DNA from 3 places in the Sphingobacterium sp. 40-24 genome. Region 1 is predicted to be linked to each of the others. Evidence: riboswitches for the same ligand, from Rfam matches in the RefSeq annotation. Region 1 holds a riboswitch; each other region holds the start of a gene.
What was found. A riboswitch is a leader RNA that binds a small molecule or an ion and turns the genes downstream of it on or off. The one in region 1 is predicted to bind S-adenosylmethionine.
Positions count from the first base shown of each region.

Region 2: another riboswitch for S-adenosylmethionine. It lies ahead of metE (5-methyltetrahydropteroyltriglutamate--homocysteine S-methyltransferase); the one in region 1 lies ahead of BGP15_RS07615 (methylenetetrahydrofolate reductase).
Region 3: another riboswitch for S-adenosylmethionine. It lies ahead of BGP15_RS05855 (O-acetylhomoserine aminocarboxypropyltransferase/cysteine synthase family protein); the one in region 1 lies ahead of BGP15_RS07615 (methylenetetrahydrofolate reductase).

Region 1 covers NZ_MKWH01000021.1:175,579-185,609, reverse strand. Annotated here, with positions in the region: gene BGP15_RS07640 (PD-(D/E)XK nuclease family protein) at 1-1,543, opposite strand, end outside; gene BGP15_RS07635 (UvrD-helicase domain-containing protein) at 1,551-4,901, opposite strand; gene BGP15_RS07630 (30S ribosomal protein S16) at 5,343-5,864, shown strand; gene rimM (ribosome maturation factor RimM) at 5,984-6,508, shown strand; gene BGP15_RS07620 (hypothetical protein) at 6,619-7,470, shown strand; SAM riboswitch class I at 7,700-7,802, shown strand; gene BGP15_RS07615 (methylenetetrahydrofolate reductase) at 7,873-8,829, shown strand; gene BGP15_RS07610 (glycosyltransferase family 117 protein) at 9,071-10,031, shown strand, end outside.
Region 2 covers NZ_MKWH01000055.1:206,501-216,531, reverse strand. Annotated here, with positions in the region: gene BGP15_RS20240 (sensor histidine kinase) at 253-2,085, shown strand; gene BGP15_RS20235 (response regulator transcription factor) at 2,188-2,877, shown strand; SAM riboswitch class I at 3,062-3,165, shown strand; gene metE (5-methyltetrahydropteroyltriglutamate--homocysteine S-methyltransferase) at 3,244-5,556, shown strand; gene BGP15_RS20225 (hypothetical protein) at 5,656-6,186, opposite strand; gene BGP15_RS20220 (helix-turn-helix domain-containing protein) at 6,607-7,197, shown strand; gene BGP15_RS20215 (hypothetical protein) at 7,229-7,594, opposite strand; gene BGP15_RS20210 (single-stranded DNA-binding protein) at 7,769-8,164, shown strand; gene BGP15_RS20205 (hypothetical protein) at 8,217-8,624, opposite strand; gene BGP15_RS20200 (helix-turn-helix domain-containing protein) at 9,057-9,716, opposite strand; gene BGP15_RS20195 (YbjN domain-containing protein) at 9,807-10,031, shown strand, end outside.
Region 3 covers NZ_MKWH01000017.1:2,037-12,067, reverse strand. Annotated here, with positions in the region: gene BGP15_RS05875 (glucosidase family protein) at 1-191, opposite strand, end outside; gene BGP15_RS05870 (GH92 family glycosyl hydrolase) at 545-2,875, shown strand; gene BGP15_RS05865 (homoserine dehydrogenase) at 2,939-4,120, opposite strand; gene BGP15_RS05860 (homoserine O-acetyltransferase family protein) at 4,158-5,201, opposite strand; gene BGP15_RS05855 (O-acetylhomoserine aminocarboxypropyltransferase/cysteine synthase family protein) at 5,235-6,545, opposite strand; SAM riboswitch class I at 6,807-6,919, opposite strand; gene BGP15_RS05850 (FUSC family protein) at 7,102-9,129, opposite strand; gene BGP15_RS05845 (TonB-dependent receptor) at 9,472-10,031, shown strand, end outside.

The sequences.
Region 1 (10,031 bases):
TACCTTCTAGGGGATCACCTTCTATGGCCGAATTTATTGGGGCGATGGCTTTTTTAATCAAGCCGATTTGGAAGCTGATACTTAATGGAGCAACAGTTTCAAAGCCCAATAGCAGCTGATTCAATGTTTTCTTTGTTTCAATCAGGAGGTTGTTGTCAATTTGGCGGATACGCTCCTGAGAAGAAATACTGTGCAACAGATCATCAACGAGCAGGATGAGCGAGGGTATCAAATAGGCTGAATTGTCAATCGGTACAAAAAATTGAGGCAAAGAGCTTTTGATATGAAGTTCCTCCAATGCGATCTCAAAGAGCTGTTTATCGGCAATCTCCTTCTGAATCTGAAGTTTGTCGGCTAAAGAAACCATACTGAGCGGATGGTTGATGAAGGTTTCTATTATCTGATAAGGAATCTTCCGTTTCTTGAGCTGGGATATCTCCAAATGGACTTCCAGCCATAGGTCTAGTATTCCGTAAATAGGAGACTGTGTCAAGGGATATCCTGTTGTGATATTGGGTTTGACCTCGGGTAGACTTTGCAGCAAAGGGACAAGTAGGTTTTCATCCGCTAGGAGAATGGCGGATGTTTGTTCCATTTTATTATTGCGTTCGAGAATGTCATACAGCAATTTTGTTTGGCTGATCTTTCCGGTGCTGGCATATAGATTTACGGTTGAGGTCCTATTGCCAATAATATTCGGGCTATCGCCTAAAGCGTTGACCAAACCTGTTTGAAAAATATTACGTCGAATAAAAAGGCCGGCCTCTTGCATCGTGTCTTCGAGGTAATAGGCATCGGCATCAAAGTAGAATAATGCACGGCCTTCATCCTGCCATTGTTTAAATAATTTTGTTTCGGCCTTGTTCAGTGCATTGAAACCGACAAAAAGGATGTGCTGGAAGGAAGATGCAAACTGCTGATGCGTAGCCTTACCTTCAACCAGATCACGGTAGACTGTCGGATAGTTTGTTTGGCCCTCTGTTTTAAGCTTTTCTTTGAATCGATCATATAATACGGGCAGTCTTTTCCAAAGTTGAAGAAAACGCTCTTGTACTCCACTATGCCCCGCAATAGAAAAAGACTGCCAAAATTGACGGATAAATCCTTGCTGCTCTTGTGTGAGATGTTGGAAAGCGATGTCGATTTTGGTATTGTCATAAAGTTCTAAATAAATCTGCTCGATGGGGACGAGGTCGTAATCCAGTTGGCCGAAGTCGCTCAATATAATTTCGGCAATCGGATAAAATTCTTCCAACGTTTCTGGCAGTTTGCCTTCAGCGACCAATAACTCATTATGAATATTAAACAGGTGGAAAAATTGGGTTAAAGGACTGGCTTCGGTATCATCGGTCGAAAGCCTAAGAAACTCTTGGATCGTAAAGAACTGTGGGGACCAAATGGCCTGTCCGTACACTTCAGAAAGATGTTTTTTGAGATAGGTAATTGGCCGTTTATTATTAAACACGATGGCTATTTCACTCAGGTCGTTTCCAAAACGCTTTTGAATGTCTGCTGCTACTAATTTTAGAAAGGCTGTTTGCATCGTGCTGTTATTTTACTTCAGTTAATTGATTTGATTTCGCATAGTAGAGATAGGCTTTAACGTTGCTGTAGCCCAGGTTCTCCAAATTCTTTTTATAATTGTCGACTTGATATTTGTGTCCGATATAATCTGTCTGTGTGAATTTAAAATCCAGTACAATTGTTTCCTCTTTGGAAGTGAAGACTTTATCAGGACGAATGGTCTCTCCTTTGGCGGTAATGATGCTCGCTTCGTTCCAGATTTTATAGTTTCCTGTGAGCCATTTATTGATCATGGGGTGCTGCCAGATCTGATTGATTTCCTGCATGAGAAAAGGCTCTTCTTCCTTGGAGAGGATGCCTTCCTGAATCAGCTGGCGTACCAGTTTGTGGATATCTTCTTCCTTTGAAATTTGGGCCATAATATCGTGGGCCAATATGCCGTACTGCGCGGCTTTCTCCAGCATCATAATATCGTTGATGTTGCGCGTACTGGATTTTTCTAAGGCCATTTCCAATTCTTTGGAAATGGGATAATGGCGAAGGGAAATAATATTGTTTTTTTGAGCCTGACTTTTTTTTCGTTCGATTATCTGATCGATATATATGCCTCTTTCTTCCAGTGTAAACGGGGATGTTGAAGTCTCTAAGACCTGATAGAGTACATCGCTGATATATTCATCTTTGATATCATAACCAGTAATTTCGCCCGTCTTCTTGTCAACAGATTCTTTGAAGGAAGGTGCCGTAATATAGAGGTGTTCAACAGCACGTGTTGTTGCTACATACAATGTATTGAGGGCATCCATGTAGTTGAACAGCATCTCTTCAAAATATTGCTTGAAAAATACTGATTTGCCGACCGTGGAAGTATATTTTATTGGAATTTTTCCCAATTGGGCAAAAGGGGTATCTGATGTCTCGATCCAAAAATCGCCATTAATCATGCCGTCAAGATCCCACGAACAGAATGGAATCATCACAACATCATAAGCCAGGCCCTTTGATTTGTGGATTGTCGTTACCTCGATCGCATCAATTTCTCCGTTGGAAGGGAGCACAGCCCGATTGCCATCCTCTTCCCAAAATTCCAGGAACTGTATAATGCCACGTTCGCCATTGGTGGAGAAAGCTGAGATCATATCCTTGAAAGCTAGGAGGTAGGGGAGGTGGATATTGTCTTTGGTTGTAAAACCGTAGATTTCAATAAGTTTCTCAATTAAATGGACTAAAGGCTGCTTCTGTGCCATTTCCCAGGAGTCAATCAGCGCCTCAGGGAGATAATCTTTCAGGGTACGGATGTCATTGCTAGCAAATTTTAACCATGCATTTTGATCGATTGTCTTATTTTGAATATGCTGGTAGAGATAGACCATCTTTGCTTTATGGATGGTATGTTTGTCCGAATTATAGACTAAAGCCTTCAACGTTTCGATCAATAATCCTACAGCATCATTGCTCGCTAGGGATAATGCATCGCCTGATATCACTTCAAATGTAAGCTGTTGCTCTTTTTTGAAATCCATGAGCTTTTGGATCACCAATTTAGCCTGCGCATTACTCCGTACCAGGATACCGATCTGTTGAGCCTGATAACGACCGCTGCCGATCCAGTCGCCTATTTTTTGACATAGCTGCAGGAGCGATTCTTCAACAACCTGATTTCTTCGATAGCGTCCATCAGTGACAGGAATGTAGGAGATTTCAATAGATCCTAACTGGTCAAGTTTTCCTTTTTTATGCTCAGGGACCTCTTGTTGACTGTTTTCATAAGCTTTGACCAACATGTTGTCATTGCCGGCAGAAATCCACCACTGTTTACCTTCTTCATCGAGGTTTTCGGATACTTTTTCATTCAGTACCTGCTGTAGATGTTGGGGAATACTACTAAAGAGGTAGTTGTTTAAATGGATGATATTTGGAAGACTTCTAAAGTTGGTTTCGAGGCTCCCGTTTTCGATAAAGGTTGTTTTGCTATCCTCGTCCAGGTGAAAGGTATGACCAATCTGTTGTTCTACCTGTTGGAGTAAAATTCGCCAATCACCATTTCGCCAGCGATAGATACTTTGTTTGACATCACCAACGATCAGGTGTTCGCTCACTGTGCCTTTGGCATCGGCCAACGCATTAATCAAAAGCGGACTATAGTTTTTCCATTGGATACGCGAAGTGTCCTGAAATTCGTCAAACAAAAAGTAGTTAAAACGATTGCCAATCTTCTCCCAGATAAATGTTGGATCGCTATTTTCATTCAATCCGAGTTTGTTTAATAGAATTTGTGAATCGGAAATTAATTGAGCGCCATTGTCCCGTCGCCATTGCGTCAGTAAGTCGCTCATTTCCTTGAGCAGGCGTAGGTAATAGAGATTATTTTGTACCGCTTGATACGCAATGTAAGCGGATAGATTATCATGTAGCTTCTGGAAAGATGCCAGGATGGGGCTTAGTGCGGCGATAAGATCATAACGTATATTTTTGTCACTATCTGTAAAAGCATCCTCATTATCGATCAATTGGAGGTATTTTTCCAATACTTTGGCGATTTCAGAAGCGCTCAGTTTTTCCGTTTTTTTGTTGGTTTTGCTAGCGGAGATTATTTTGTTGCGCGATTTGCCTTTCAGGTCATTTTCGGAGATGTTAAAATTTTTGAACGTTTCACTAAACGCTTCAATCGTCATGGAGAGCGCTTCGGTAAAGGAGTTTATCTTCTGTTCAACCTCCTGATTCAGGAGATTAAAAACCTCCTTGGGATTAGCAGAGTTGATATAGCCGTCAAATTCCTGGAAGTTTTCAGAGAAAATAAGGCTTGCCAAACTCATTAATTGTTGGCGGTAGTTCCAATTTTCATTTTTTGCTATTTTCTTTTCCGCATACGCTATAATCCAGTCAAGTAAGTCGGGGCGTTCATCCAGCAATTGATTAAGCATGACTGTTAAGTCATTTTTCACTTTATTGACATTCATTTCAATCTTATAAGCTGCATCAAGATTGAGTTCATAAGTAAATGCACGAATGACTTTTTGGGAAAAACCATCAATTGTACTTATGGTAAAATGACTATAGTCATGTAGGATACGACGGTAGACACGGTAAGCTTTCTCTTGTATTAGATGCGGGTTCCAATCTGGCTGTTGCTCGAGAAGAAGCTTTCTGAAATCTTCAATTTTAGGGCTACGATCGCCTGTTGCCAAGCCATGGAGTACCGAAAGGATACGTTCCTTCATCTCAGCGGTTGCCTTATTGGTAAATGTGACCGCCAAAATCTCCTTATAGCTATTCTCGTTGGATAGTAGGAGTGTGAGATAGTGTAAAGTTAAGCTAAAGGTTTTTCCTGAACCGGCCGAAGCTTTGAGTATTTTTAATGGCGCAACAGATTTCATAGAATGAAGGTAGAAAGTAAAAAGTGAATTGGCAAAAATGTCAGTGACTATTTCGAAGACATAGGACGCAAACAATTCATCCTTTTACATTTGGTAAAATAGCTTTTTTTTGAAAGTGTCTTATTTTATTGGCCAGAAAGAACCTTCAGTTTGCTATCATTGCTGTTGGTATCTGCGAAGTCATGAAAGTTTTGAAGAAAAGGGCTATTTTGTACACTGATTTTTTGAAAGACTTGTTTCACCTACAGTATGGTAAGAGCAAAATCTTAACGTGCGTAGGACGTGTTTAACCTGAAAGTGGTTACTGAAAGAAGCTAACCCTGTCGTTTTCAGTGAAGTTTTATTAAATTATAACGCTGATTAAAAAAAAATAACTATCTTTGCATCCCCTCTAGTATGAAGCTCGGGGGATATGTTGAATACATAAAATAAAATTAAAAAATGGCAACTAAAATCAGATTGCAAAGACACGGTAAAAAAGGACGTCCTTTTTACCACGTAGTCGTAGCGGATTCTCGCGCTCCACGTGACGGTAAATTCATCGAACGTATTGGTTCTTACAACCCAAACACAAATCCAGCAACTATCGTTTTGGATTTTGAAAAAGCTTTGGATTGGATGAATAAAGGTGCTCAACCAACTGACACTGCTCGCGCTATCCTTTCTTACAAAGGTGTTCTTTACAAAAAACACTTGCAAGGTGGTGTGAAAAAAGGTGCTTTTGATGAAGCTGCTGCTGAAGCTAAATTTACAGCTTGGACTGACGCTCAAGAAGCTAGAATCTCTGGTAAAAAAGATGGTTTAGCACAAACTAAAGCTGAAGCTAAAAAAGCTGCTTTAGTGGCTGAAGCTAAGAAAAAAGAAGAAAAAGCTGCTGCTGTAGCTGCTAAAAATGCTCCTGTAGCAGAAGAAACTGCTGCTGAAGAGACTGAAGCTCCTGCATCAGAAGAAACTGAAGGTTAATTCTTTCATAAAGTATTCGAGAAAGCCGACTCAATCTTGAGCCGGCTTTTTTTGAAACAGCCAATAGGCTAATCGTTTGCCAAATCATGTCTCACAGCTAATCGCCAAATAAGAAAAATATGACTATTGATCAATGCTTTTACATCGGTTACATCAGTAAAACAAGAGGTCTTAAAGGAGAAGTACAACTGTTTTTTGAATTCGAAGAATACGAGAGTTTGGATATCGATGTTGTCTTTGTAGAAGTGGACAAAAAGCTTGTTCCTTATTTTGTTGATGCCATTAAATTTCAAAAAAATAGCACTGCTTATGTAACATTTGAGGATGTGGATCATATCGATAAGGCTCAGGTACTCGTTCGTAAAAAGCTATATCTTTCCAATGATAAAATGCCCGAGCGAGACCCGGATGATTTTAGATATACTGATTTAATCGGATTTTTAGTGATCGATGAAAACCATGGCGAACTGGGGCAAATAACAGATGTTCAGGAATTCCCACAACAATTTGTCGCCACAGTAGATATGGATGGCAAAGAACTGATGTTTCCGCTGTCCGACGATTTGATCTTAGGAATTGATGGCGAAGAGGAGATCATTGAAGTTGAATTGCCTGAGGGATTGGTCGATCTGTATAAGGAATAGACATATCCCCAAGCTTATTCAATTGAATATCCTATACTTACTATTGCAGTAATTTCTTATCTTGGTCCTTATATATTAATATTACTATTGGCCATAATTATTAATTGATTTTGAAACCGTTATTACTGCTGTTATTCACACTCTCATTGTCTTCGTGTACTTTCTTTGGGAAGAAAAAGGAGTTTCCTGAAGGTAACTACCAAATGATATTGGGCTATCCAAATGATGAGTATCATAAATTAAAAAGAGAATCTCCCCAAAATGTGGAGGCAGATACCTATGGTAATGATCCTATTCTATACCGATCCTTTCTTTCGCTTCATGATAAGGACCAGTTTGTCATGGCGATTGATGATATCTTACTCTTTGGTAAGTACAAATTTGACGGTGATAGATTAGAATTGACGGATGAGAAAAAAGGTAGTGTCGCTTTGGATATTGTTAAAATAAAAAAAGATTTTGTTCAGCTGAGAGGTGATTTTTCACAGTTTAGCTCAGCACGTATACCCACTAGTGAAAGACTTTATATCAACTTTGTGTTAGATAAAACCCTTATCCGGGAAACGCCCAGTAAATTTGATAGCCAAGTGAATTTATGGCGAAATGCTCCGGTAAAATCAGAAAGTGAAAAGGAGATAAAAGCGAGGGCCTTGAATTTCGTAGATTATTCTATCGCTTATTTCCAACACATATCAAGCTCTGGCACCCATCACGATTATCGAATGGATGGTGTCGAATCACCAATTATTTATGCCGAGAATGGCATTGTGCTCAAGGCATGGGCAGATGTTCCTGATTCTTGGAAGGAATTATTTTACAACGAAAAAGAGGCATTAGTCGCCTATCACTATTTATTTGACGGATTTAAATATGGATCGAAAGAGGAGTACCATGTTAAAGGACTCTTATTGGTCACATTTTATCTCAAAAATTTACGAAATTCTTTGGCAGCTAATCTTTAGCCAATGTTCTTGTGGCATAGTCAATCTCTTCGCTGTCTATGATCCTCGATCGTTAATTCTACTGGTTTTTCTAGGTCTTTAACTATTGGTATGGTGAAGAATCCTGTCGTTGCATGGATACAAAGCTAAAGTGACGTTGAAACATCGTTTATTGAAGTCTTTTTGCTGCTATTTTTGCCTTTTCGAAAAATAATTTTTGTCTTTTGATTTTTTAAAACGATATTAGCAACGCTTATAGAGAAAGGCCGAGGGACTAGACCCGTTGAAGCCTTAGCAACCTGTATTGTTCAAGGTGCTAAATTCTACCCTACTCCATGTGGGAAAGATAAGTTACATGTAGATAAACGATTCCTCGACGTGTGCGTTTCGATGTAAGCCAACCAAACTAAAAACAGTTTTTTAATGAAGATTATCGATCATATCCAGAATGCCAAAGGAAAAACATTGTTTTCTTTTGAGCTATTGCCACCGGCGAAAGGGCAGGGCATCCAAAGTATTTTTAAAACCATGGATGAACTGATGGAGTTTAAACCTCCTTTTATCGACGTCACCTACCATCGGGAAGATTATATCTATAAAGAGCATGCGAGTGGATTACTGGAACGTGTTTCCTATCGTAAACGTCCTGGGACAGTGGCGATATGTGCGGCCATCATGAATAAATATAAAGTGGATGCGGTGCCACATTTGATATGTGGGGGTTTTACAAAAGAGGAAACTGAAAATGCATTGATCGATTTGAACTTCCTGGGGATAGATAACGTTTTGGTGTTGCGGGGTGATGCACGTAAGGGCGATGCCGATTTTATACCAACCGATGGTGGACATGCTTTTGCAACAGACCTATTGGAACAGGTAACCGATATGAATAAAGGAAAGTATCTGCATGAAGACATTATCACGTCGGAAAAGACTGATTTTTGCATCGGAGTAGCCGGGTATCCCGAAAAGCATTTTGAATCTCCAAATTTCAATACTGACTTTAAATATCTGAAACAAAAAGTCGATATGGGAGCAGAGTTTATTGTGACTCAGATGTTCTTTAATGTTGAAAAATACAAGGAATTTGTAACAAAATGTAGGGACAATGGAATCCATGTGCCCATTATTCCGGGATTAAAACCACTGACAACAAAAAAGCAATTGGTGACCTTGCCAAGAATTTTTCATTTAGATATTCCAGAGGAACTGAGTGACGCTGTCGCGGCATGTAAAACGAATGCCGACGTCAGACAGGTAGGTGAAGAGTGGTTGGTACAACAGTGTCAGGAGCTGATTAAATTTGGCGCTCCGGTATTACATTTTTATACGATGAGTAATCCTGGTCCAACAAAGAAGATTGTTGAAAAACTAGCCTAACTCATAAAATGATAAAAAAGGGAGCAGATAAGCTCCCTTTTTTATGATAATTCATTGTGAAAGCCTGAAATAGGTTGAAAGTCTCGGCAGCGTGGTTTAGGTCGATCTCTATATTCAGTGTTGAATAGCCTGTTTACAGTCAGGTACTGGTGTTAAATAGTGTTAATTCGTGTGTCGGAGTCAGGATAACTTTTTAACTTAAAGTGCTAAAAAGGATTTTAACAATAGACCAATTGACCTTATGACGTACAATAGATTAAATTCTCTACTCGGTTTTGCTTGCGGACTAATTGCCACCTGTGTATATATCGCTACAGTTGAAAAGACGGTAAGCTGGTGGGATTGCGGTGAATTTATAGCCTGTGCCTATAAATTGGAGGTGGCACATCAACCGGGAGCACCATTGTTTCTTCTTATTCAGAATATATTTTCTAATCTCGCTTTAGGGAATAAGGGGCAGATCGCCTATTGGATGAATATAGGTTCTGCAGTTTGCAGTGGAATTACTGTTACCTTTTTATTTTGGACAATAACCGCCATTGCTAAAAAGCTACTCAACAAAGACAAACAAGCTTCTTTGTCAACCTACCTGCAGATCTTCGGCGCAGGAGTTGTCGGTGCAATGGCATTTAGTTTCAGCGATTCATTTTGGTATTCGGCAGTAGAATCTGAAGTTTATGCAATGTCTTCCTTATGTACAGCAGTTGTATTTTGGGCAATTTTAAAGTGGGAAGTCCGTGCAGATGAAGACGGTAGCGATCGTTGGCTGGTTTTTATTGCTTTTGTTATGGGGCTTTCGATCGGAGTGCATCTATTAAATCTTTTAGCAATCCCGGCTATCGCGATGGTTGTTTATTTCCGAAGAGCGCGACAGGTTAATGCGAAAGGGACAATAAAAGCTTTCCTCGTCGGAGTGCTGATCTTGGGGGCCGTTTTGTGGGGAATTATTCAATGGTTAGTCGGTCTAGCGGCTAAAGTGGATCTCGTATTTGTGAACTCATTGGGAATGGGATTTGGTACCGGAATTTTTTTCTCGTGCCTATTATTGGGGGGATTGATAATTTACGGTCTATATTATTCCTATAAAAAGCAGAAATATACACTCAATACAGCCTTGCTGGTTCTTTGTTTTGTTTTATTTGGATACAGTTCCTACACCATGGTCATGATCCGTGGGAAAGCAAATCCATCCTTGAACAATA
Region 2 (10,031 bases), on a different contig from region 1:
CATAATCCATTTCTATTCACTAATTTACAAAGAACAGCATCTATATTTAAACAGATTGCTGTTAAACATTGTTAAAACAGCTACAAAACACATTAGCATCTTTATATTTGTAACAATTTAAGAAAAAATGAGCTATCGCACCTTAAATGGCCGCTCACATGGCATAAGGGATGAATACGCAAATGGTAAATAAACTGAGCGCTATAAACTTTTTGATATATTCAAAATACATTTATTTAATACCCAATACTAATGAAGAAAAATAGCATTGTATTAATCATTGGACTGATGTCTCTCGCTCTAATTGGGGTATTGGCCATGCAATTCTATTTTCTGAGAGATTCTTATCGCCAAAAGTCTCAATTATTTGATGAGTCCGTCAATGCTGCGATTACAGCTGTTGCCGGTAAGCTTGAACGACGGGAGGTAGTTGACTTCGCTAAGGTTCAACAGGAGCGTAACATTGAAAAATCCAAGCAGGAACAGGCCAAACAACGTCTTTTGGCCGAGCAACTCGAAATACAGTATAGAATTGAAGAATTAAAAAACAAACAACATGTTGTTTTCTCAAACTTTAAAGAGCAAGAAGACCAATTACGTGCATTGTATCCAAATGTAATTGAAATCAAAAATTCATTCTACGAAACATACATCAAAAGACCGGAGTACCAGAAATTTATCAAATTTTCTGTTTCAAATGAGCTTACCGACGATAATTTGGTACAGGCTTTTATCATGTTAAATGCTTCAAAGGTAGATGATCAGATCAATGGGAAGGACGATAGCACGCGGTTTGTTATCCCCCTAATGGACCCACTGGTCAATCAACAAACAAAATTCCGGGTAGCCACATTACCTCCAAGAGAGAATGCGAAACTTGCGAAAACAATTTCTGATTTGGAAAAAAGATTGGATATCCTCAACAGAAAAAACGCGTGGAGTGGCTTTAATGTATATGATTCCGTTGCCATGCTGGGCGGCAAAAAAGCAGACTACATCGAAGATATTGCTATTGGAATGGAGCTTGCTAAACGTCCATTAAAGGATCGATTGAATGTGATCATCGTTCAAGAACTTATCAAAGAGGAGTTGGCTCAACGCGACATTAAAGCTCCTTTCAATATTGAAATATGGAGCACAAACAATATATTACTAAATAATATTTTAAACGAAGCCGCTTTAAATAACCCAACAAATACAACCAAATACTCAACGGCACTTTTTAAAGGTGATATCGGTGCTGCGCCAGGAAAATTAACCATCTATTTCCCCAATAAAAAGGCGATAATTGCCGATAATATGGGCTATCTGTTGCTGCCCATGCTGGCACTGCTTTTCTTGTTGGTGGGGTGTTTTGCTTATACACTGATTATCATCTTCAGACAAAAGAAAGTTTCGGAAATGAAGACGGATTTCATCAACAACATGACGCATGAGTTTAAAACACCTGTTGCAACAATTATGATTGCCAGTGAGTCACTTAAAGATCCAGACATCAATGCCGACCACAAGCGCGTTCAGAAATTGGCTAATATCATCTACGACGAAAATGTTAGACTCGGAAATCATATTGAACGTGTGCTCGATTTGGCAAGACTAGAAAAAGAAACGCTAAAACTCGACCAGGTAGAAGTATGCATCAATGATCTTGTTTCGGCAGTAACGGACAGTATGCAGCTACGGATGCAAAATATTGGCGGGAAATTCAGTATAGATCTTGCAGCGACCAAGGATGTTGTCGTTGGTGATGAGTTACATTTTTCCAATGTATTTTACAATCTTTTGGATAATGCCATCAAGTACAGCAAAGGAGATTTACATGTCAACATCAATTCAAAAAATGTTGGCGACACCATTGTTGTCACCATAGCCGACAATGGTATTGGGATGAGCCGGGATCACCTGCAAAAGATTTTCGACCAGTTTTACCGTATTCCAACTGGGAATGTTCATAATGTCAAAGGATTTGGCCTTGGCTTAAGTTATGTACAGGACATTCTGAGAAGGCTGAACGGAAAAATTACAGTTAAAAGTGAAAAAGATAAAGGCACGACCTTTGAAGTAATTTTGCCTATTAAAAAATAAAACGTTCCTTTTTTGTATATTTCCTCTTTAAAAAATTTCAAAGGTTGAGGAAGGCTGATTTATCAGCATCAAGGGACATTGGTGAAAATTAATATATTCATTATGCAAAAGATATTATTAGCAGAAGATGATCCTAATTTGGGGGATCTTTTAAAAGACTATCTCGAATTAAAGGGAAAATTTGACGTCACATTATGCACGGATGGAGATGAAGCGATTTCTCAATTCAAAAAAAATAACTACGACCTTTGTATTTTTGATGTCATGATGCCAAAAAAGGACGGATTTACAGTTGGACGTGAAATCAGAAAAACAAACAATACTGTTCCTATTATCTTTGCCACAGCAAAGGGGATGATGGAAGATAAGACCGAAGCCTTTGAGCTAGGAGGAGATGATTATATCACCAAGCCTTTTCGAGTGGAAGAATTATTGCTCCGCATCAATGCTTTGCTGAAACGCAGTGTTCGAGACAAAGAAGAAGAAGTGGTTGCGGATAAATTTGAAATTGGCGATTATTTCTTTGATTATACAAGTCAGCAGATTTCTTACAAAGGACAGATGCAAAAACTCTCCACGAAAGAAGCTGAACTACTCCGCTTGCTTTGCTTAAAGAAAAATGATGTGCTGACCCGGGAAGAAGCGTTGTTAAAAATATGGCATGATGATAACTATTTTACGGGTAGAAGTATGGATGTATTTCTCAGTAAACTTCGTAAATATCTAAAAGAAGATAGCAAAGTTGAAATTGTCAATGTGCACGGAAAAGGTTACAAACTTTTGGTCAGCTAAAAAAAGGGGAATGAAAAATATAGTCATTCCCCTTTTTATGCTACACACGTATTCAAGCGTGACTTACTCGAATTCGTGGATGAAAATAAAAGAACAAAACAATTTCATCCTTAGTAGAATATAAAAAATTGACGCACTTTTATAAAAAATTTGCATTTCAAAAAGAAATGTTCTAACTTAGCGTCGCTTATAGAGAAAGGCAGAGGGAATAGACCCGATGAAGCCTTAGCAACCTGTCCCTTGACAAGGTGCTAAATTCTACCCTACTTGATATGGGAATGATAAGCCGAAGTCACCAAATTCTAGTGTGTCCTTCTCTCTCTAGCAAGAAATATAGTTGAAAAAGAAATATTAAAAACATTCATTATGTTATTGACTAACAATTTAGGTTACCCTCGTGTGGGCGCGTTCCGCGAATTGAAAAAAGCCAATGAGGCCTATTGGGCTAAAAAATCTTCTGTTGAGGAATTATTGGACACAGCAAAAAAAATTCGTGAAGGCAATTGGAAAACACAAAAAGATGCTGGAATAGATTTGATCCCTTCCAATGATTTCTCTTTTTACGATCAAGTATTGGATTTAACCCTCACTGTTGGTGCAATTCCTGCTCGCTACCATTCTTTATTGAATAAAGTAGACAACAATTACAGTTTAGATCTATATTTTGCCATGGCGCGCGGTTTCCAACAAGAAGGAATCGACGTGACTGCAATGGAAATGACCAAGTGGTTGGATACGAACTACCACTACATGGTACCAGAATTCACAAAAGATCAAGAATTCAAATTGACTTCCGAAAAATTCTTAAATGAATACAACGAAGCAAAAGCATTGGGCATCGATACTAAACCAGTTCTATTAGGTCCTATTACATACCTTTTGATCGGTAAAGAAAAAGAAGCTGGCTTCGACCGTATCGATTTATTGGATAAACTTATTCCAGTATATGAGCAAATACTAGCTAAATTAGCTGATGCTGGTGCACAATATGTTCAGATTGACGAGCCTTTCTTAGCATTGGATTTAGATGCTAAAGTAAAAGCTTTATATCAACCTACTTTCGAAAAATTAGCTGCAGCAGCAAAAAATATCAAATTAATCGCAACGACTTACTTCGAAGCTTTAAAAGACAACGAAGATATCGCAGTTAACCTACCTATCCATGCTTTACATTTGGATCTGGTACGCGGTGAAAACCAATTGGATACGGTATTGGCTAAAGTTCCTGCTTCATTAACATTATCTTTAGGTATTGTTGAAGGCCGTAACATCTGGAAAAATGATTACGAAAAATCATTGGTTAAAATCAAACAGGCTGTTGATGCATTAGGAAAAGACCGTGTATGGGTAGCTCCTTCTTCATCTTTGTTGCACGTTCCTTTTGACTTAGACAATGAACACAATGAACAATCGCTACCAGCTGAAGTAAAAAACTGGTTAGCATTTGCTAAACAAAAATTAGCTGAAGTAAAAGACTTAGCCGTACTAGCGGAGGGAGAAGTTGATGCTGAAACAGCAAAACGCTTCGAAGCGAACAAAGCGGCTGCTGAAAGCCGTCGTACCTCTCCATTGATCCACAAACCAGAGGTTAAAACACGTACAAGCAATATTACTGATGACGATGCAAAACGCACTTCAGCATTTGCAGACCGTAAAGCAGCGCAACAAGCGAAATTCAACTTACCGGCGTTCCCGACCACAACTATCGGTTCATTCCCACAAACGAAAGATGTTCGTAAATGGAGAGCAGATCTGAAAAAGGGTGCTATTACGCAGGCAGAATACGATAAAGCAATCGCAGAAGAAACAGAAAACACCATCCGTCTTCAAGAGCAATTGGATATCGACGTATTAGTACACGGCGAATTCGAACGTAATGACATGGTTGAATACTTCGGTGAACAATTGGCTGGTTACGCTTTCACACAAAATGGTTGGGTACAATCTTACGGTTCACGTTGTGTAAAACCTCCGATTATCTATGGTGACGTATACCGTCCTGAAGATATGACTGTCCGTTGGTCTTCATATGCACAATCATTGACAAATCGTCCGGTTAAAGGTATGTTGACTGGTCCTGTAACAATCTTACAATGGTCTTTCGTACGTAACGATCAACCGCGCTCAACAACGACTTACCAAATTGCATTGGCGATCTTGGATGAAGTACAAGCCTTGGAAAAAGCAGGTATCAAAATCATACAAATCGATGAACCAGCTATCCGTGAAGGATTACCGTTACGTAAAGCTGATCAAAAAGATTACTTGAACTGGGCAGTACGTGCTTTCCGTGTCTCTTCATCAAATGTTGAAGACGATACACAGATTCACACACACATGTGTTATTCTGAGTTCAATAATGTGATCGAAGATATCGCTGCAATGGATGCCGACGTTATCACGATTGAGACTTCACGTTCTCAAATGAAATTATTGAATGCTTTCGCCGGTGATTTCAAATATCCAAATGATATTGGTCCAGGTGTTTATGACATTCACTCACCACGTGTTCCAAGCAAAGATGAGATGGTAGATCTATTGCGCAAAGCAAAAGCAGTAGTTCCAGCAGAACAACTTTGGGTTAATCCTGACTGTGGTTTGAAAACTCGTGCTTGGCCAGAAACCAAAGCGGCTTTAGAGTCTATGGTTGAGGCTGCGAAAATCTTAAGAGCAGAATAATTCTTAAACTATATTGATAAAGCCCTAGCTGAAATTTCAGCTAGGGCTTCTTTATTGGACTTCGTTCAAAATAAAAACTGTTATACGAATAAGGTGAGATTATTTTCGGCTGTTCTTCCGTTCTTTCTTGTTTTCCTTTTCGTTCCCGTTCTTAATTTCCTGTTTTCCTTTAATCCGATCTTCAATCGCCTTCAGGTTTGACGAAAAATCGAGGTCAACATTTTCAAGTTTAGCCTTTTTTAACGCCTTCAATGCCTTTTTGTATTTTCTCATTTTTTCAAATAGCAGTGCTTTCTTGATCCAGATTCCTGTCAAGGGCATGGCCGGAAGTGTCAAAGCAAATTTGATCGTCTTTTTTGCAGCTTCATACTCCCCCATATCAATCAATGTCTGAATGAAATAAGGATATACTTCCAGTGCCTGCACATTATGCACCAAAGCTTCCTGGAAATACCTTTTTGCCTGCTCATAGTCCAATAGCTGTTCGGCATGAACTCTTCCCATCAAACACAGCGCCATTGTATTGGACTCATCATAGGATAGCGCATAGGATAAGGATTCCATGGTCTCCTCCAAATACATCGGATAGTTATCCAGCGCCTGAAGGACATATTTATTTACTGAATTCATAAAATTTTCTAAAACATAACATTCATATCCAGCTTTCACGATAACTTTGAAAGTAACTGGATTTTTAAAACTCCTGAATAAGCTAAGCATATTGGAAAAGTGGACTACCATTTCGAGCGCCACGTTTTAGCCAATATCAACCTAGGTTACTTAACGTATTAAGAAGAAGATTAGGAAAGGGCCGTATTCCGAAGAATATTCCCGAGAATCTTCTCTGTGGACGAAGCGGGATTTTCTAATATTGCAAACATATTCTTCCGTTTTTATTAATTACTCTATTGAATTGCAAAGATTCAAAATATTTACCAAATTCCAAAAACTTTTGATTATTAATCTGTTATATTGTTCAGCACGATATTGGCATATTATTGTCGCATCAATTTCACTAAAATTCAACGACTATTTCCCCATCTTTGAACTATGGAAAGTCAATCAGCTAATCAATTAATCAAACTAGCAAGAAAACGTAAGGGACTAACGCAGCAGGAACTCGCCGATCAAGCGGGGGTATCGCTAAGAACAGTGCAACGCATAGAAAAAGGCACGGAAGAAATCAGTGGATTTAGTCTCAAACAGATCAGTCAAATTTTGGAAATACCATTAGAACAACTCATTATGCCAAATGTAAATCAAATCAGTATCGACAACAATCAAACAGGAAGTATTAAAGCGCTATATTTAGCATCGCTCACCTTTTTGGTCAATCCATTATTAGGGCTATTGGTCCCAGCAATTATGGGTTATACGAAACAAAACAAAGACGCCTTATACAGTAAGCACCTAAAAAAAATAATTATAATACACGCTGTTGGACTATTTTTTCTCGGAAGTTTCATAGTCTATATCATTATTGCAGATTTTTTTAAAATTGCACTACCGTCTTTTTTAACCAATATCTTTAATAGCGCCTATTTTTTACTCATACCAGTATGCTATTACATATTGATTCTAACGTTTACTATTTTTAATTATATCGCAATAAGAAAAGCCAAGCTCAGTTCTGCAAACTAAACCAATACAAATGAATCTATTGTGATCAATATCACAGCGGTTTCTTTTGAACAATCAATACCCAATCATTCTCCAACAACAGATACCCTGTTTCGTAAATAAAGCTATAGGTCTGCCCCTTGTTATTGGAAAAAGTATGTGTATGAAACTTAAAATCAAATCCCAACCGCTTTAACTTTTCCCGTTGTATCTTCACCATACCCTCCCCACTCAATGCATCTAATAAAATACGGCGGTTTTTTCGTAGGATATTATTCACATTGCGCACCAGATTGGTCTGGTCGCTATTTAATTTATTGTTATAGGCGTTCCGGCAAGCATCATCACAAAATCGCTTGTCCGAACGGCCATATATTACTTTGCCACATTCAAGGCAGACTTTTTCTCCAGAACTCATAACGGAAGATTAAACGACAACAAACGGTTACAACCGACTATAGTCGAATACAAATGGTAAATAGACGACTATAATTATTTCCCCGCCCCACCTTTGCTTAAGATCATTCGGCGTTCATAGCCAATGACCATCAACTAAAATAAGAATTATTAAAAACTTTTAAAAATTAGACACATGAGCACATTACGCAACAAAGTACAATTGGTTGGGCATTTAGGAAACGACCCGTTAATCAAAACAACTTCCACTGGCACCAATTACTCCATATTACGTCTCGCCACCAATGATCTTTTCAAGAACAAAGCCGGTGAATGGGTTGAAGAAGTTCAATGGCATACACTCGTGGTTTGGGGTAAGCAAAACAATACCATTGAAAAGAAATGCCAACGTGGGACCAAACTCATGGTTGAAGGCAAACTCACCTATCGTAACTATGAGAACGCAGATGGGGTAAAACAATATGTCACAGAAATTAAAGTAGATAATTTTATGATTTTATCTGATTCGAACGGTGCCAAAGATGACATCCCAACACCTCCAGATGAAAATGAAGACGATCTGCCTTTCTAGTATGATCAACGAGGTAGGTTTTCAAGCCCCTACCTCGTCGATTGTTTCCAACTTATTTTGTCAGGCTTGCAGTCAACGCTCTTCCTAGGTTCTCTGCATAAGCCTTCCATAATTTAGCATCTTCTGGCGTAAACTTAGCAACAGCTTCAGTTTCTTTGGCCGCCCATTCCCGTCGCTTCGCTGCAAGCTCCTTGAGTTTAACAACATCGCCGCTTTTAGCAACAGCGATAAATTCTTTGATATATTTTGTATAATCCTCCGCCAATTTTTGTGTCCCAGCAGAACTAAATTTCGGTATTGGCACTTCGCCACCGCTATTTTCTACCGACGTTTCGGCCGTATCTTTTTTTAAGTCAATAGCGGCAGTTGTATCTTTTACGTCGACTTTTTTAGTCGCGGAATTATTGCAGGAAATAACAAAAAATCCAGCAATTAATGCTGATAAGGCTACTTTCTTCATTTATTTAAATTTAGTTTTTTATGTCTGGTCATTTATCCGTTTATGCGTGTTGTTCTAAAACTAAATAAATCACTCTAGTTTTATCGGATCGACAAGTTCACCATCATCTTAATCACAACCCTACCTTTTTGTAACATTACTTTATTATCGAACTAATTTAATTACAATGCCCGACTCTACGAAATTTTTTGTGGACACTCCCATTCTGCAGGCCTGAGTTAGGAGTCTTCTTTTCTTGTAGGCAAGTCAACATCAGATCAACTCCAAGGCCGTACATATTAGGGGTATTACAAGGGTAAACCCCTGCAAACCCCTTGTTAATACCTTGTAAATGGACTGCAATTAAATAATTAACCACGGATATGATAACAACATGGAAATACGCCCGATACCGGCAAAACCGAATAAACAATAGGAAAAAGTTCCACGCAATTAGATTCGCTCAAACCTGCCATACAATTTCCAGAAATATGCCTTCTCCCCCATAGTGAGATCAATCTTCTTCCAGGCATTTAAGGCTAAACTAATCTCCTTTTCCTGCAAACTGTATTTTCCAATAAAGAACTCTTCTTCGGAAAAATACAAACCAAATGCTTTATCCAACGTATGTAGGCTCTGAACATCTACCTCTTCAAAAAATAAAATGGATTGAGGGCCAGCCAAAAAATCACTCGGCACCGGAATAGCGTCAGCGTATTCGATTGCGATGAGGCGGTTCCTACTTTGCAAAGGAAATTCAATTATTGGAAGCTCTTCTAATTTCGAAAAATAACTACCCGCCTCAAAAATACCATCTCGTTCCAGCAGCGGGATTTGTAACAGTCTTTTACGTCCAATAAGAGAAACATTTGGATCAAAATAATCATTGAAATTAAGAATTTCATTGACAGATAGATTTTTTTCAATAAGATGCTGCACAGGAATGCCAAAATAATTTGCAATCTTTAGAACAATCTCAATTTTTGGCTCTGCACGCATTTCTTCGTAAGACGAAATATTACCTCTAGTAAGATTAAAAATATCCCCAAATGCCTGTTGACTCATTCCTTTCACTTTTCTTAATTTCTTAATATTGTTGCCTACGTTGCTCATTTTAAAAAAATTGAATATTTATTGCAAAATATTTTTGCATTTTTATTACCTTTATGCAAAGAATATGTGCAATATATAAAAAACTTGATTATGTACTTCTCAAAAATTGAAAATTATATCGCCAATATCGGTTACACCATCACCCATAAGGATACAAAAGAAGGAATCTTTGTCATCGAAAATGAAGATGACGGAATCCGTAACCTGATTGTAGGCATTGCCCAACCCATCCTGATTTTTGAGCAATATCTTTTTACAATCAGCAATGACACCATGGATATGTTCAAATCACTATTGATAAAGAATAGAGATATT
Region 3 (10,031 bases), on a different contig from region 1:
CCACTGCCCGCATTGAAACCTTCTTTGATGACCTCTCGGGCAAGGCTGTCCACATATTTTAGGTTTTGATCCGCTAGAATGCTTTTTGCTAACTTAAGTTGCGCGATACGGTCGGGTTTTGTTTGTTGTGCTGATAGTTGGGTTCCGAGTAACAGAAGTATTAGACTAAAAAATGTGGTGTTTTTTTTCATTGTGGTTGTATTGTAATTAATTAGGATTGACAAGTGTACCTGTCAATCATTGGTATTTATTTCAACGTTAATTTGTATTTATTTCAGGCTTGTGATCGAAGATCAGCCGTTCGATGTGTATTTTTTTGAATTTATTTACTGGTTATATTTTAATATGTATGTACAATCAAAGTTATGGAAAAATGTCAGTATTTAAGCTTTAATAGTATTTTATTTGATTAGTATTTAAAATTTTACAAATTTAGGCGTTGCGATGCAATCTGTTAAGTCGTTAAATTAAGTAATAAAATCTAACTCATGTTTATACATACTCTATTTTTTTGTAAGTTTGCTGTAGAACCTAATTGAGAACAATGGTAAAGCGTATCATTTATTATTTTTGTAGTTTATTTGTGAGTACGGCAGCTGTTTCCGCACAGCAGAAAACAGATTTGACCGTTTTTGTAAAACCTAATATTGGATCCGTCCATAGTCGGTATTTCTTTTATACACCAGCAGCCGTACCTTTTGGAATGGCTAAGCTCGCTCCGAGCACAAATGGAAGCTATGGGAACAAGTCGGGCTGGGAGGCCGTGGGTTATGACGATAGGCATACCTCAATAGAAGGCTTTGCTAATTTTCACGAATTTCAGGTAGGCGGAGTGGTATTTGCACCATCCGTTGGAAAATTGAAGACAATGCCCGGTCAACTTGATCGTCCACAAAGCGGTTATCGTTCCGATTTTGACAAGAAGGATGAATTTGCCACTTCTGGCTATTACCGTGTCAAGCTAAAAGATTATAATATACTTGCTGAGCTTACGGCAACGAAGCGTGTCGGTTTTCACCGCTATACTTTTCCAAAAACGGAAGAAGCCAACCTTATTTTCGATATTGGCCATGTGATGGGGGAAAGTGGACCGGTCGTTGATGCCGAAGTAAATTATGACAAACAGCACGTCTGGGGATATGTGGTTACCAATCCTGTATATGTACAAAAATATCAGCAGGGGGCTACGGTCAAAATGTTTTTCTTTGCGGAGATCAACAAACAACCGAAGTCTTTTGGGACATTTCGAGATTCTATAACTTTTGACCAACATACGCGCATAAAAGGAAAAGGAGCTGGAGTATATCTGAAGTTTGGCACTGAAGCAGGCGAATCAATAGACATCAAGACGGGTTTATCTTATACTTCTGTAGAAAACGCACAACTGAATTTGCTTAAAGAGGCGAAGGATATGTCGTTTGATGCTGCAAAGAATAATGCCTTGCAAACCTGGAATAGTGAACTGGGAAGAATTTTGGTGGAAGGGGGCAAAGCGGACGACCGCATTAAATTTTATACGGGATTGTATCATGCTTTACTTGGCCGTGGGCTTGCAAGCGACGTAAATGGTGCATATCCCAAAAATGACGGCTCGGTGGGGCAGATTGCCCTAAATAAGCAAGGGCAACCGATTCATCATCATTATAATACCGATGCTATCTGGGGCGCATTTTGGAATTTGACACAGTTGTGGTCTATTGCGTATCCAGACTATTACAACGACTGGATTCAGAGTCAATTGTTGGTCTATCGCGATGCAGGTTGGTTAGGAGACGGTATTGCCAACAGTAAATACGTTTCGGGTGTAGGAACTAATTTTACGGGTTTGGCAATCGCAGCGGCCTACAATGTCGGTATTCGTGACTATGATATGAATCTTGCTTATGATGCGGTACGCAAAAATGAATTGGAAGCGAAGGACCGTCTGCCTGGAGCAGGAAAGTTAGATGTGGGAGTTTTCGTCCGCAAAGGCTACTCACCGTATATAAAAGATGATCATGGCAGTCCCGAATTAATGACCAATGGATCTCCTTTTGGCGCTTCGCATACCTTGGAATATGCTTTTTCCGCTGGAGCGGCTGCGCAATTTGCAAAATCATTGGGGCGTCAAAAAGACTATGTTAAATTTCAGGAATTATCCAATGGATGGCGCAATCTGTATGATGCCGAGACGAAGTTTATGCGGCCAAAGGATAGTACTGGACGATTCATTTCAAACTTTAACCCTTATGAACCATGGCGTGGATTTCAGGAAGGAAATGCATGGCAGTATACGTTCTATGTTCCGCATGTCCCACAAGAATTGGTTAAACTCGTTGGAAAGGATCTGTTCAATCAGCGGTTGGATAGTATCTTTACGGTGTCGCAGAAGAATGTGTTTGGAGGTGGTACACAAATTGACGCCTTCGCAGGGATTGAAAGTCTTTATAATCACGGTAATCAACCGAACCTGCATATCTCTTGGCTGTTCTATTTTTCTGGTAGACCTGATCTGAGTCAAAAATGGGTACGGGCAATTTGCAATGAGTTTTATGGTAACGATGCGATACATGGCTATGGCTACGGACAAGACGAAGACCAAGGACAGCTTGGAGCATGGTATGTCTTGTCGAGTATCGGCCTATTCGATGTCCGAAGTCTCACCACCGAGAAGCCCGCACTTCAGATAGGCGCGCCACTTTTCGATCGGGTAACGATACAATTGCCGAAGAAATTAAGAAAAAATAAATTTATCATTCAGGTGAAGAAAGAGCAACCCAATAGTTCTATTGTTGATCAAGTTCGGTTGAATAATCGCCTGTGGAAAGGTTGGCAACTTCCTTTTGAACGTTTGGTGGAAGGTGGGATTTTAGATCTCAAGTTGAAAGGTGACTAAATATAAGATAAAAAAATAGCCCCATTCGGGGCTATTTTCAAGGTAGGTTGGTTTGTTGATTGCCTACGCGATTTCAGCAATAAAATTGCCCTCTTGATCCAAATCAGCTTTATGGGCTGCGATTTGTTGAAGATTAATATGTCCGATGACATATTTGAAATCTGGTGCGTAATATCGTTCTGTGATTTCACTGAAATTTAACTTTTCAATCAGTGTATCATCTGTATATCTCAAATAAACCTTAATTAAATAATCTTGGCTATAATTTAATGTGCTGGATTCTAAATGTTTTTTATACTCATAGCGGTATCCATAGCGAAGAGCCGCGATATCCGATAGCACAGCAGAACCTGTTGGGTGGCCACCTGCTCCTTTACCATAGAAAAATTGTTCGTCTGCAAAGGCCGCTTTCACCAATACTCCATTGTTCTCATTTTCTACATTATAGAGCATGCTGTCTTTGCCTACTAGGCGTGGTAATACATAAAGTACAACTTTGTCGCCGTCGATCTCTTTTGCCGTCGGTATCAATTTGATCTTGAGGTTCTTTTCTTTCGCAAAACGAATATCTTGCTGTCCCAATTTATCAATACCAATATTGAACACATCTTCTGGTTTGACATAGATACCGTACGCATGCGAAGCAACAATACATACCTTAAATTTGGGGTCAAATCCACCTACATCCAGCGTTGGATCTGTTTCTGCAAAACCAAGTTCTTGTGCTTTCTTTAAAGCATCTGTATATTGCTGATTTTCGTTGAAAACTTTAGATAAAATGTAGTTGGAAGATCCATTAAAAATACCGCTGACAGAATGCAGTAATTCATTGTCATAGTATTCTTCTAAATTCCGTATAATGGGAATACTTCCGCAAACGGCACCTTCATATAATAAACTGGTCCCGTATTCATGTTGGATATCAACCAGCTCTTCCAAATGGCTGGCAATCATTTTTTTATTGGCAGATACCACATTTTTCCCCGATTTCAAAGCACGAACAGTTAGTTGGTATGCTGCTTCGGCATCATCGATTAGTTCGACAACAGTATTAATTTCTGGGTCACCTAAAATTGTTTCGGCATCGGTAGAAAATAAATCTGCTGGTAGCGAGCGTTTTTTATCTCCGTTTTTAATGACAAATTTCTTGATCTCCAGATTAAGATCTTTGGTTTTGATGATATCGTAAAGACCTTGGCCTACGACACCAAACCCAAACATCCCTATTGTTAATTTATTACTCATATCTCTTCTTAAATTCTCTTATATATTATTTACTCTCTTATACTAATTCGTTTATGTATTCTTTTTGTTCCCGCAGAAAGCTGCTAATGATTTTTGTGAGTTTTTTTGTTTCGATCAAAAAGCCATCGTGGCCATAGGTCGATTCAATCTCTTGATAATGGGCATTGGGAACATGTTGCGCGATGAATTGTTGCTCTTGTGGCGGAAACAACAAATCTGTATTAACGCTCAGGACTAAAGTTGGACAATCAATGCTCGCCAAAGCAGATTCAATAGATCGTCTTCCCCGACCTAAATTGTGGCTGTCCATTGCTTTGGTCAGGAAGTAATAGCTGTACGCATTATAGCGTTTCACCAATTTTTCACCTTGATAGTTCTGATAGGAGGATGCTTTATAATGATCGAGTTTTTCGTTATCATCTTCCTTTTGCGTGTTGGCATACGTTGTATAGTTGCGGTAAGACAACAGTGCCATAGCGCGTGCAACTTTCAATCCTTTAGCTCCACCATCAGGGTGATTGGCGTAAAAGGTTCGATCAGTTGTAATGGCCAGACGTTGACTTTCATTGAATGCAATACCCCATGGTGAGTGGACGGCATTTGTTCCAACCACGATGAGATGGTTGATGGCTATACTGTGCGATACGGCCCATTCCAATGCTTGTTGACCGCCTAATGACCCCCCGATAAGGATCTCTATTTGTTTGATTTCCAGGTGGTCCGCAAGGACTTGATGTGCGTGAACCAAATCCCTCACTGTGAATTCGGGGAAAGATAGGTAATAGGGTTGTCCGGTTGCTGGGTTTACAGATAGCGGATTACTGCTATTATATGCTGATCCTATGACATTGGCACAAATAATATAATAATCGTTTGCATCAAACAACTCACCTGTTCCAAAAAGACCGGACCACCAATCCAGCACATCTGCATTGGCCGTTAATGCATGGCAAACCCAGATCACATTGCTGCGATCTGCGTTGGGTTTGCCAAATGTTTCATAACTGATTTGTAAATCAGTAAGCTCTCTTCCATTTTCAAATACAAAAGGCTCCGGGTGCAGATATATATGCTTACTCATTTTACGTTTAAGTTTTAAGCCGAAAAAATCTGATTATTTAATTTTATCAAAAGCTTGTTGTAAATCAGCTTTGATATCATCAATATGCTCTATTCCTACAGAAAGACGTAATAAGCCTTTGAAGACTCCGGCATTGGCTTGATCTTCATCACTCAATTGTTGATGGGTTGTAGCTGCTGGATGAATAATCAATGACTTCGTATCACCAACATTGGCCAAATGACTGATCAATTCTAAGCTGTCGATAAAGCTATTGGCCTTTTGCGCTGCGTCACCTTTAAGCTGGAAAGAAAGTACCGCGCCATAGCCATTTTTAAGGTATTTTTGTGCGTTAGCGAAGCTCGGAGAGCTTTTTAATCCCGGATAGTTTACTTTTTCTACCTGTGGATGCGCCTCAAGCCATTTTGCGACCTCTAAAGTGTTGTCTACATGGCGTTGCACCCGCAAAGACAAGGTTTCAAGTCCTTGTAATAATAAAAATGAATTGAAAGGGGAGAGTGCTGGTCCGAAATCCCGGAGCCCTTCCACACGCGCCCGAATGGCAAATTGAATATTTCCGAATGGTCCGCTTTCACCGAAAACTTCGGAAAACACTAAACCATGATAGCCTTCAGATGGTTCGGAAAATTGCGGGTATTTTCCATTGCCCCAATTGTAGTTTCCGCCGTCGACGATGACACCGCCAATGCTTGTGCCATGTCCACCGATCCATTTAGTTGCCGATTCAACAACCACATTTGCACCATACTCCAGAGGTTTAAATAAATAACCTCCGGCTCCAAAAGTATTGTCAACGATTAATGGTAATTCATATTTTTTTGCTACAGCAGCAATTTTTTCAAAGTCGGGAATATTGAAACTTGGGTTTCCGATTGTTTCAACATAGATTGCTTTTGTTTTATCATCAATGAGCGCTTCAATTTTATCGGCTTCGGCATCTGTTGCAAAACGAGCTTCGATGCCTAGGCGCTTAAAAGAAACTTTAAACTGGTTGAATGTACCGCCGTATAAGTTGGATCCCGCAACAAAATTGTCACCACTTTCCAAAATATTATTTAAAGCTATAAACTGTGCCGCCTGGCCGGATGCAACAGCAACAGCTGCAACTCCACCTTCCAGTGCCGCAATACGTTGTTCGAAAACATCCGTAGTAGGGTTCATAATCCGTGTATAAATATTACCGAACTGCTTTAATGCAAATAAGTTTGCGCCGTGTTCGGCATTTTCAAATACAAAAGATGTTGTTTGATATATAGGAACTGCTCTAGATCCCGTAGTAGGGTCAGCGACTTGGCCAGCGTGAACCTGAAGAGTTTCGAATTTTAAATTTTTGTTTGAAGACATAATATATCAGATTTTAAGGGTTCAAAAAGAAATTGCAAAGTAAAAAGAGAAGCATACACACCTCCTTGAAGGGGCTGTTAAATCTTTATCCAAGAAAACGGAAATGATTTTTAACAAGCATGGAAGTGCATATGCATACGCATTCGCATTCGCATCGATACAATTGTACGATGGGTTACACTTTCGCTTATCGTGCGGTTCACTTGTGTTGAACCTGAATTTTTAATGGACTTCAGTAATTTAATAATCATTGTCTTATGTCATTTATATGCTCCAAAACGATATTGTTTTGGACAGGAATTGGCACCTTTTCAAACAAATTGAAGGTTGCCAGTGGGTCATTGAGCCAGTCTCTCGCCACTTCTTTATAAATCAAGACCTACTGATGAAGGGAGGTGTTGATTAGAAATCTTCTTTCGAAGACGACACAAATATAAACTCTTTTTTTATTAAAGCAAAAGAAATGGTATTTTTTAGTTAAAGGAATTTTGAATAACATGCCGATTGGCATCGCATATCTTCCGATGAAACCGCAAAAGTAACTGTCAATCGGGTATTATGATTTCTTTAAATTGATCCGTTCTGCAGTTTGATTTAAATCTGTTAGGAGAGGTTTAAGCGCATCGATTCTACTATGGATATCATAGGCGAGGTGGCGATTCGTCTTTTTGTTTAACGATAGCGAGAGGCCCACCAAATGGGAATTGACCTGATATGCGAGTGCCTGAAAATGGTGAATATGTGACCAATCCATCCATTTGTGCTCGGGTTCTTTTTTCATTTGATTAATGGCGTCTGAAAACAGGGCCATGGCGGTCTGCGCCTTTTTACGAGCCAGTCGTATATCAAACGAACTTTGTCTTTCGTCCGACAGACGGTTATTGATGATCTGGAAATAATGCGCGTTGTAAAGGGATACCTCTTTTGCCAGCTGAACCATGCCTGTGCTCTGGCGTACAGGTATCAAGAAATAACCCGCTATAGCCAAGAATGCTCCAATCAGTGTGAAAAGTATTCGGCTGCCTAAAATGAGATTGATGTTGCCTTCGAACAGATTGAGTGCAATCACAATTCCCAAGGTAATGAAGATGACACTGACCATATAGTTAGATCGGTTGAACAAAAAGAATCCAAAAAGACCCAATGCAGCTATGGTTAGGAGTGCTGGAAGAAAATGAATAGAAATTAAGCAGAACACACCAACTATAATACCCGAGAATGTACCGACAATACGTTCTATATTACGGGTTTTTGTCATTGAAAATGCTGGCCTGGCAACAATAGCGATCGTCAGTAAGATCCAATAGGTATATTTAAAATCCAAAAATAAAATACCGATCAATGCACCTGTTCCAAAAAGAAGAGCCATCCGAACCGCAAATCGAAAAAGCGGATTATTCAGATGGAGTTTACTTTTTAGATCAGCGAGATTACGTAATGGTCGACTGATAAATTGTTGGTACTCGCTGGTGTCAATCTTATCCTGAATTTCCTGATTTTGATAAAAAGCGACCTGGATTCTGTTGAGTACATCAATAATTGCTTCGATGTTGCTTATGATCGAACATAATATACCTTTTGCTGGATCGGCCTGTTGTTCTTGAATTTCTTTTAAATCCCGTAAGAGGGCATTAATTTTAAAGTTATTATGGTATAATTGATGTGCATACCGGAACCTCTTGTTGGGTTGTGAAAAGCTATCGATTTCTAACGCTAATAATTTGATTGTGTGACGAATTATGGGAAGGCTGCCCGTGTCTGCAAGATTTTTGCGAATTGCATCGTAGTCATGATCAAGCGCAATAATTAACTCATGGAGGTCAATTAATCCATAAACCTGACTGAGCCAATAATTGCTTTTATGCCACTGTTGGCTTATGATTTTTTTTTCTCGAAACAGAAGAGACCTGATTTGTTCCTGCTGTTCGCTGATCTGGCCATGAATTTTTCCTACGCGACTGTACGTAATATTCAAAGGAATATCGGGATCGTAAGACTGTGATCGTATCAATAGAAATTGGGACAATCCATGAAAGCCGTTAGCCATGGCATGTTTTAAAGAGCGATAAGGTTGTATATAGGCTTGTAAAAGGCTAAAAAAGTAATATATTATGGAACCTGTTGTAATCTGTAAGCCAACCGCAAATGGGTGTTGTGGGGCCATTCCGATCACAAAACTCATGAGAATCAATGTCATGTTTCCAATTGCAGCATAGCGGGCTCCAAAAATGCCGTATAAGGTGCATATAAAACCGGCTGCCGCTAGCACGATAACCAAGGGCCAATGATAGGGAAATACAATAGCTGTAAACAATGATGCAACAAAGAAGGTGGGAATACATATCAGAGCTGAAGAAAGTTTATCTTTTCTGTTGCCAGGAGGATCGGTGAGTGTTGTTAACAACGATCCGACACCGATTCCGATAGCCGTGCTCGCTTGCGCTCCCAATAAATAGATCGCCAAACTTGGCAAAATACTGATGGCAACATTACGTAATGCGTCTCCAGCATGCTCGCCATGCATAAATCGTAGCATAAGGATATAAATACGGTAGAGTCTTTTCTTCAATGATACAGTGCTCATGAATCAGTTTACTAATTTTCGATGCAAAAATACAAATATTATGCTTAATATTTTTTGTATACAATTTATTTGTTTTGAATTTTATTTGTTTTTTGAATTTTTATTTTGATTCGATGTCATTTTCCTACGATATGTTTCAGAAGATTCAAAATTAGCTCGCATGATCCTATCCGCTGTAAAAGCGATCAGCGAAGGATAGGGTTTACCGATATTATTTGGTTGTCTACCGAGTGAATCGCACTACCTGTCTATTTCTGCTAGTCAACGTGTAATGAATACACGAGGTTTGTTGTCATTATTATGAAGTTGACTATCCGATCGATAGCCCAAAGAAATTACATTATGAAACCACAAAAAATTAAATTGCTCTTATTTTCTATTGTTTTATTCCTGTGTTCTAATGCCGGACCCGTTTCAGCACAGTCTGACGGGGGGAAATTACGTACTGTCGTTGTTGGGCAGGACAACCAGCCCATTGCTGCCGCAAATATTTCACTGTTTCGTAAACCCAATGATGTCTTGTTAAAAGGAACCTTATCCAACGAAAATGGACAAATTGTGTTGTTTGCGATACCCGAGGGGAAGTACAGCTTACAGGTGTCCACGGTGGGTTATGGTACTTATCGTTCTGGGGAAATAATGCTGCGTGCGGGTGATTTCAAGGTGCTGGATACGATTCGATTACAGCTGGAAAGTAAAGTGCTGGGTGAGGCGCAGGTAATTGGCAAGAAGCCATTAATTGAAAGTCACCTTGATAAAGTTGTGCTCAATGTCGAGAACAGTATTTTGGCAACCGGAAATAACGCATTGGAACTCTTGCAAAAGGTCCCGGGGGTAACTTTAGACAACAAAAAGATCAACCTTCGTGGAAAAAGTAATGTGATCATCATGATTGATGGTAA